DNA from 2 places in the Micromonospora sp. D93 genome. Region 1 is predicted to be linked to the other one. Evidence: riboswitches for the same ligand, from Rfam matches in the RefSeq annotation. Region 1 holds a riboswitch; the other holds the start of a gene.
The links. Region 1 has a riboswitch for cobalamin ahead of KBX71_RS03270 (acyl-CoA thioesterase). Riboswitches for the same ligand answer to the same signal wherever they lie in the genome.

Region 2: another riboswitch for cobalamin. It lies ahead of KBX71_RS12610 (ribonucleoside-diphosphate reductase subunit alpha); the one in region 1 lies ahead of KBX71_RS03270 (acyl-CoA thioesterase).

The regions. Positions count from the first base shown of each region.
Region 1 is NZ_JAGPXW010000002.1:242,324-246,739, reverse strand. It holds gene KBX71_RS03275 (copper resistance protein CopC) at 1-1,460, opposite strand, end outside; cobalamin riboswitch at 1,591-1,805, shown strand; gene KBX71_RS03270 (acyl-CoA thioesterase) at 2,001-2,447, shown strand; gene KBX71_RS03265 (zinc-dependent alcohol dehydrogenase family protein) at 2,556-3,548, shown strand; gene KBX71_RS03260 (short chain dehydrogenase) at 3,792-4,397, opposite strand.
Region 2 is NZ_JAGPXW010000008.1:153,339-157,754, forward strand. It holds gene KBX71_RS12605 (enolase C-terminal domain-like protein) at 1-739, opposite strand, end outside; cobalamin riboswitch at 1,020-1,237, shown strand; gene KBX71_RS12610 (ribonucleoside-diphosphate reductase subunit alpha) at 1,429-3,753, shown strand; gene KBX71_RS12615 (ribonucleotide-diphosphate reductase subunit beta) at 3,810-4,416, shown strand, end outside.

The sequences.
Region 1 (4,416 bases):
ACGCGGAACCGGTAGTCGGCGCGTACACCAGGGGGTTGGGACCGCTCCAGCGGTTGCAGGGTGTACCCACCGGCGCTGACAGTCGTCCCGGTCGCCAGCGTCGCGCCCGTCGCGTCGTCACCCCGATGTGTGTGCGGCCCCGTACCGGCCGGGTGTTGGTGCCCGTCGCTCGCGGAGCCCGCCTGGCCCGAGTCGGGCTGTCCACCGGCTGCCGGTCGTGCGTTGCCGGTCGTCGGACTCTCGTCGGCGGTGCCGATGCGGGCCAACCCGAACCCGGCCAACAGAGCCACCACCAGGCCACCGACGAACAGCGCCAGGTGGGTGTTGCTCAGCCGGGACCCAGGCGTCGCGGCGGCGAGGTCCGTGTCGGGCCGTGGTCCGGGTTCGACAGTCGGCTCGCCGTCCGTGCTGGCGAGGGCTTTGGTCACCTGATCGGTAGGCGTCGGATCGACAGCAACGCCCGTGCGGGCCGTGACGACCGTGTTGCCCTTGCGCTCCGCCGGCACGGTCGCGGGCCGCTGCTTGTCGCTCGCGGAACGCGCGACGACGCCGACCTTGCCCCCGACGATCTTGCCAGCGCCGGCCTTGCCGCCGACGGCCTTGTCCCCGGCAGCCTTGCCGCCGACGGACTTGCCAGTGCCGGTCCTGTTCGTGACACGGGCGCCACCGCCGCGTCGGCCGGAGGTCGCCGCCGAGGTACGGCCCCGGCCGGTGGGTGTGCCGGCGGATCGGCGACGCCAGACGACGAACCCGGCCACCGCCCCGACCGCCGCGACCGCCGCCGCCCAGCCGGCCCAGGCCAGCGCCCCGGGACCGCTCTCCTCGGTCGACCCGGTCGACGGGGCCGCCGCAGCCGGCGGGCTCGACGGATCGTCAGCTGTGGTCGGCACCGCAGAGGCCTGCCCGGACGTGTTGTGCTGCTCGCTGGCGGCCACCAGCGCCGGGTCCGGTTGGGTCGACGGCGGGCTCCACCCCTTCGGCGCCGCCGTCACCCGCCCGTCGTAGCGGAAGGTCAGGGTGCCCCGCACGGTGTCGCCGTCCGAGGCGACCGACAGGTAGCTCACCGAATACTGGCCCTTGGCGGGCAGGTGGGAGACGGACACCACCGCGGGGAACCCCGTCGTGTACTCCCGTGGCTCGAACTGCCCGTTGACCAGGAAGTACTCCCGTACCGGCTTCTCCAGCGGCTTCGGCTCCCCCTGCGACCAGCCGTTGTCGACACGGATGCCGCCCGGGGCGGTGATCGTGAAGAACGCGTTGGCGGCGGCCTTCTCGGTGAAGAACAGCTGCACCGACGTCAACGGCTCGCGCACGGTGGCGCCGCTCGCCGGTGTGGACATGGCGAGCGTCCCGTGCGCTGCGGCGGGTTGGGCGGACGCGAGGAGGGCGACCGCCGAGGCGAGGAGGAACGCGAGGAGGCCCGAGACCACCCGCCCGCAAGTCTGGGGGAGACGACGCATCTGGATATCCTCACCCTCGCGAGACTTTTTTCAATAGGTGGCGATCTTCTTCCTCAGACGACAAAAGTTGACGATGAGGCCATCCGCCGCCGCGGCAGGACGCCCCGGGTGGACAGATCCCCTGGCCAGCTATGCTGCCGACGGCGCTGGTTCGCCCCGTCGTGACCGGCTGGGCGTCGTAAGAGGGAACCCGGTGGAAATCCGGGGCTGCCCCGCAGCGGTGAGTGGGAACGACCGCCGTCATCAGCACTGGGCCAGTGGCCTGGGAAGCGACGGCCAGTAGGGGACCGGCTCGACCGGTCAGGCCCGCGAGTCCGAAGACCTGCCGGCGCCGCGTACACAACCGTGTGCGCTGCCGTCGGCCTCGCGGGTGGGCTGAGCGGGTGACGGGCCGTGAGTGTGGTGCGCGGCCAGTCCTCGTCAGCGTGTGTCCGCGACCCGGCGGTGTGGTTTCCCGAGGGACGGACTACCGCTGTGCACGACACCACCACGATCGCCGGCCGAGCGCCGTCGGCGTCGCACCTGACCCTTTCGCAGATCATGGACCAGCACCACACCAACCTGATGGGTACGGTGCACGGCGGCCGGATCCTCAACCTCATCGACTCCGTCGCCGGTGTGGTCGCCGCCCGGCACTCCGACGGGCCGGCGGTGACCGCCGCCATCGACGAGACGGCGTTTCTCCGCGCGGTGCGGGTCGGCGACGTCGTTCACGTCGACGCCCGGATCACCTGGGCCGGCCGCAGCTCGATGGAGGTGGCGGTCAAGGTGACAGCCGACCGGTGGGACCGGGCGGTGCCGCCCACCGACGTGGCCACCGCCCACCTGGTCATGGTCGCCATCGACGACGACGGCCAGCCTCGTATCGTGCCGCCGCTGTTACCGGAGACCGACGGGGACCGACGCCGGTACCGGGAGGCGGAGATCCGCCGGGAGCACCGGCTGGCGCTGCGGCGCGCGCTGCTCGACGGCGCCGACGACGGCTGACCCCTGCGCGGTCCGCCCGCTGCGGCGCTGGCGCGGTCCGAGGAACCCGCCCCGCCGCCTATCCGGTCGGATAGCGTCCACGTGAAACCTCGATCACGGAGAGTGTGGATGGTTATGCGCGCTGCGGTGCTGCGGGAGTTCGACGCTCCGCTGACGGTCGAGGAGATCGATCACCCCACCCCGAAGCGCGGGCAGGTGCTGGTGCGGATCGTCGCCAGCGGCGTCAACCCGCTCGACACGAAGATCCAGGCAGGGAAGGCCGCGCACGCGCGTGTCGCGCTTCCCGCGGTGCTCGGCCTGGACCTTGCCGGCGTCATCGCGGCGGTCGGCACGGAGGTGACGAGCTTCGAGCCGGGAGACGAGGTGTACGGGCTCTGCGGGGGCGTCGGCGACCTCCAGGGTTCGCTGGCCGAGTACGCCGCCGTGGACGCCCGGTTGCTGGCCCACAAGCCGAAGAGCCTCTCGATGCGGGAGGCCGCCGCGTTGCCACTGGCGGCGGTCACCTCCTGGGAGGGGCTGGTCGACCGTGCCGGAGTCCACGCCGGGCAGAAGGTGCTGGTGCACGGCGGTGCCGGCGGGGTTGGCTACGTGGGTGTGCAGCTTGCCCAGGCGCGCGGCGCCGAGGCGTACGCCACGGGCGGGCCGGCGAGCATGCGGGTGATCGAGAGCCTGGGCGCCGTGCCGATCGACTACACAGCGAGCAAAATCGAGGAGTACGTCGAGAGGTACACCGGCGGCGAGGGGTTCGACATCGTCGTGGACAACGTCGGTGGCGCGACGCTCGACGCGTCGTTCGCGGCGGTACGCACCTATCACGGGCACGTCGTCAGCGCACTGGGTTGGGGGTCGCACTCGCTCGCCCCGCTGTCGTTCCGAGGCGCGACCTACTCCGGGGTGTTCACCCTGTTGCCGATGCTCACCGGACGGGGCCGCGAACACCACGGCGACATCCTGCGCGAGATCGCGACGCTGGCCGATGCCGGTGCGCTGCGCCCGCGACTGGATCCACGCGCGTTCACGCTCGACACGGTCATGGACGCCCACCGGCTGGTCGCCGACGGCACCGCCGAGGGTAAGGTCATCGTGGACGTCGCCGGTTGAGCGGAGCCGTTCGTTCACGCCGAAGAGCTCAACCCTCCGGCCCTCCGACTGGCTGGTGCTGGCTGTCGAACGGCCGGGGTGACCGAGGGCACCCGCCTCGGACCTGTTCGCCGAGCGGCTGTTCGAGGATTTTGACCAACCGGGCGGGAGATTCGCGATGGCCTCGCCGGAGTGCTGGGGCATTGCCGTCGGCGGTCTTGGTCACCGCTGTGCCGATAGGCTCGGCAGAGGTGAGTGGCGCGGTCATCCGTAGGCTCGGATGATGCGGCCCGTTTCGTCGCCTTCGACGCATTGCAGGTAGTGGTTGACGAGTTGATCCATCGGCACCGGACGCATGCCGGAGAAGTGCTCGGCGTAGGCGTCAGCGGAGTCGCCTATCATCGTGGGGCTGACGACATTGATCCGCATACCCCGCGGTAGCTCGATCGCGGCCGATAGGGCAAAGCTGTGCAAGGCCCCGCTGATGACGCCGCCGCCAGTGACGTGCGGCCATGCTTGGTCAGCGAAGATACCGGAAGTCAGAGTAAAGGAGGCTCGGTCAGTGCAGTAGTTCTGGCCGGTGAGAACCAGATCGACTTGCCCGAAGAACTTGGCTCGCATGTTCTCGAGCAGCGCGTCTGATGTCAGTGTCGTGAACTCGTCGAGGGCACCGTGCGCTGCGATGCTGACGACGTTGTCGACTGCCCCGACCTCGCGGTACATGGCCTCGATAGTGGCGTGCGCGGTGAGGTCGACGTGCACGTTGCCCGAGGTGCGTCCAGCCACGACGACGTCGTGACCGTGGGATCGCAGTGCGGGCACCAATCGTCGTCCGATGGTGCCGGCGCCGCCGACGACGATGATCCTCATCGTGGTCGGCCTCTGGGTC
Region 2 (4,416 bases), on a different contig from region 1:
GGTCCGGTCCGAGGATCTCCCGCGCGATCGCGCATCGGCGGATGTCGTCATCGAGGTTGGCGCCCACCTTGAGCTTGACGTAGCCGTAGCCGGTGTCGACCGCCTCCTGGCACAGTCGGCGCAGCTTGTCGTCGCCGTAGCCGAGCCAGCCCGCCGAGGTGGTGTAGGCGGGGTAGCCGGTCCGGTCGAGTTCGGCGAGGCGGGCGGCCTTAGTGGCCTCCTTGGCCCGCAGGATGGCCAGTGCCTCGTCCCGGGTCAGCGCGTCGGACAGGTAGCGCAGGTCCGCGATGTCGACGAGCTGCTCGGGGGACATGTCGACGAGCAGCCGCCACAGCGGCTTGTCGGCGACCCGGGCGACCAGGTCCCACGACGCGTTCAACACGGCGGCGAGGGACAGGTGGACGACACCCTTCTCCGGGCCGAGCCACCGCAGCTGTGAGTCGGAGGTCAGCAGGCGGTAGACCGCGCCCATGTCCGCTGCCATCGTCGCCACGTCCAGGCCCACGAGGAGCTGTGCCTGGTGGACCGCCGCCGCCGCGACGATGTCGTTTCCTCGACCGATGGTGAAGGTCAGGCCGTGCCCCGCGAGTGGCGCACCCACTCCGTCGACGCCGTCGGTGTGCAGGACGACGTAGGCCGCCGAGTAGTCGCCGTCCTTGTTCATCGCGTCTGACCCGTCAGCGGTCAGGGAGGTGGGGAAGCGGACGTCTTCGACGGTGACGGCGGTGATCTGCGGCATGCGCTCCTCGCCCAGCTAGGCTAAAGATCAGATGATCACTGGGAGTATACGGAGGGCGGCTCCGGCACGTCAACGATATCGATCGCCGCAGGCCCGCATACGTATGATGTTTGCTGCCCCGATAGATCAAACCTATGTCGCTTGTCGACACACGCGCGGAAGCCCGTCCCAGATGCTCGGCGTGCGTGGGTTGGCCACAGTGGTGACGGTGATCACCGAGCCGGTCCCCGACACGCCCGAGACCGACATGTGGGGTGTGACAACGACTGCGTCCCTATATATGGTGTCGAACGCAGCTGGTTCGGCCGCTCATCCGGTGCGGTCGAGGCAACAGGGAACCCGGTGGAAATCCGGGACTGTCCCGCAGCGGTGAGTGGGAACGACAGCCGTCATCAGCACTGGGCCACCAATCGGCCTGGGAAGCGACGGCCAGTAGGAGACCGGCGAGTCCGGTCGTGCCCGCGAGTCCGAAGACCTGCCAGCGCGCCGCGTACCCGCACCCGGGTGGGCGGCGGTCCGAGGCCGCGTGGGACGGCTGACGCCACCTGACCCACGCCGGGCTGGCGTGGCGTCCGTCGGTGTCTGTCTCCTCGCGTCCGGGCCACCAGGTCTCGAACTCCGAGGAGCGAGTGGTGACAGTCACCGAGGTAGTCCCGGTCAGCGGCGACGCGACAGTGCGGCGGACGCCGATGCAGGTCCGCAAGCGCGACGGCGCCACCGAACCCGTGGACGTGAACAAGATCGTCCGGGCGGTCGAGCGGTGGGCCGACGACCTGACCGACGTCGACCCGATGCGGGTTGCCACCCGCACCATCAGCGGTCTCTACGACGGCGCGACCACTGCCGAACTGGACCGGCTGTCCATCCAGACCGCGGCCGAGATGATCGGCGAGGAGCCGCAGTACTCGCGCCTCGCCGCGCGGCTGCTGGCCGGCTACGTCGACAAGGAGGTGCGTCGGCAGGGCATCACCTCGTTCAGCGCGGCGATCCGGGTCGGTCACGCCGAGGGCCTGATCGGTGACGACACCGCCACGTTCGTCGCCGCGCACGCCACGACGCTCGACCACGCCATCGACCTGGACGGCGACCGCCGGTTCGAGTACTTCGGCCTGCGCACGGTGTACGACCGCTACCTGCTGCGCCACCCCACCAGCCGACTGGTGCTGGAGACCCCGCAGTACTGGCTGCTGCGGGTGGCCTGCGGCCTGTCCCGGACGGCGGACGAGGCGGTCGGCTTCTACCGACTGATGTCCAGCCTGGCCTACCTGCCCAGCTCACCGACCCTGTTCAACTCCGGGACCCGGCACACCCAGATGTCCTCCTGCTACCTGGTCGACTCCCCGCTCGACGAGTTGGACTCGATCTACCAGCGGTACGCCCAGGTCGCCAACCTGTCCAAGTTCGCCGGTGGCATCGGCATCGCGTACTCCCGGGTCCGTTCCCGGGGTGCGCTGATCCGAGGCACGAACGGACAGTCCAACGGGATCGTGCCGTGGCTGCGCACGCTGGACGCGAGCGTCGCCGCGGTCAACCAGGGCGGCCGGCGCAAGGGCGCGGCCTGCGTCTACCTGGAGCCGTGGCACCCGGACATCGAGGAGTTCCTGCAACTGCGGGACAACACCGGCGAGGACGCCCGGCGTGCCCACAACCTCAACCTGGCCAACTGGATCCCCGACGAGTTCATGCGCCGGGTCGAGGCCGACGAGCTGTGGTCGCTGTTCGACCCGCACGAGGTGCCCGAGCTGCCCGACCTGTGGGGGGAGCGGTTCGACACCGCGTACCGGGAGGCCGAGGCGCAGGGCCGCTACGTGCGGCAGGTCCCGGCCAGGGAGCTGTACGGGAAGATGATGCGCACCCTCGCCCAGACCGGCAACGGGTGGATGACCTTCAAGGACGCCGCCAACCGACTCTGCAACCAGACCGCCGAGCCGGGCAACGTGGTGCACCTGTCCAACCTGTGCACCGAGATCGTCGAGGTGTCCAGTGACGCCGAGACCGCCGTGTGCAACCTGGGCTCGGTGAACCTCGCCGCCCACCTCGCCGACGGCGGCATCGACTGGGAGCGGCTGCGCGCCACGGTACGGACCGCGGTGACCTTCCTCGACCGGGTCATCGACATCAACTACTACCCGACCGCGCAGGCGGCGGCGAGCAACCCCCGCTGGCGGCCGGTCGGGCTCGGGCTGATGGGCCTGCAGGACGTGTTCTTCGCGCTGCGGCTGCCGTTCGACTCGCCGGCCGCGCGGGAGCTGTCCACCCGGATCAGCGAGGAGCTGTACCTGACCGCACTGGAGACGTCCGCCGACCTGGCGCGCGACTTCGGAGCGCACCCGGCGTACCCGCAGACCCGGGCCGCGCGGGGTCAGCTGCAGCCCGACCTGTGGGGTGTCGAGGGCACGCAGGCCGCGCGGTGGGGCGCGCTGCGGAAGCAGGTCGAGGCGTACGGGCTGCGCAACTCGCTGCTGGTGGCGGTCGCGCCGACCGCGACCATCGCCTCGATCGCCGGGTGCTACGAGTGCATCGAGCCGCAGGTGTCCAACCTGTTCAAGCGCGAAACCCTGTCGGGGGAGTTCCTCCAGGTCAACACCGCTCTGGTACGCGAGCTGAAGGCCCGCGGTCTGTGGACCGAGCGGATCCGTTCGGCGATCAAGCGGGCGGAGGGGTCGGTGCAGGACATCGCCGAGCTGCCGGCCGGCGTACGGGAGTTGTTCCGCACCGCGTGGGAGCTGCCGCAGCGGGCGCTGATCGACCTGGCCGCCGCCCGCGCCCCGTTCATCGACCAGTCCCAGTCGTTGAACCTGTTCCTGGCCGCACCGACCATCGGCAAGCTCTCCTCGATGTACCTCTACGCCTGGAAGGCCGGGCTGAAGACCACCTACTACCTGCGTTCGCGCCCCGCGACGCGGATCCAGCAGGCCACCGTCAGCGCCGTGGCACCCGTCGCCGTCGCCGTCGACGCGGAGGCGCTGGCCTGCTCGCTGGAGAACCCCGAGTCGTGCGAGGCCTGCCAGTGACCCCCGCCGACGCCACCACCGCCGACACCCGCACCACCGACACGAGGACCACGCACATGCTGCTCGACCCCGGGATGGACCTCACCCTCCGCCCGATGCGCTACCCGCACTTCTTCGACCGGTTCCGCGACGCCATCCGCAACACCTGGACCGTCGAGGAGGTCGACCTGCACGCCGACCTCGCCGACCTGGACAAGCTGTCACCGGCCGAACGGCACCTGGTCAGCCGGCTGGTGGCGTTCTTCGCCACCGGCGACACGATCGTCGCGAACAACCTGGTGCTCAACCTCTACCAGCACGTCAACAGCCCCGAGGGCCGCCTCTACCTGTCCCGGCAGCTGTTCGAGGAGGCCGTGCACGTCCAGTTCTATCTCAACCTGCTCGACACGTACGTGCCCGACGAGACCGAGCGCTTCGAGGCCTTCGCGGCCATCGAGAACATCCCCTCGATCCGTCGCAAGGCCGAGTTCTGCTTCCGCTGGATCGACTCGCTCAACGACCTGCGGGAGCTGCGGTCCCGGGAGGATCGGCGGACGTTCCTGCTCAACCTGATCTGCTTCGCCGCCTGCATCGAGGGTTTGTTCTTCTACGGCGCGTTCGCGTACGTGTACTTTCTGCGCTCCCGCGGCCTGCTGCACGGCCTCGCCTCCGGCACCAACTGGG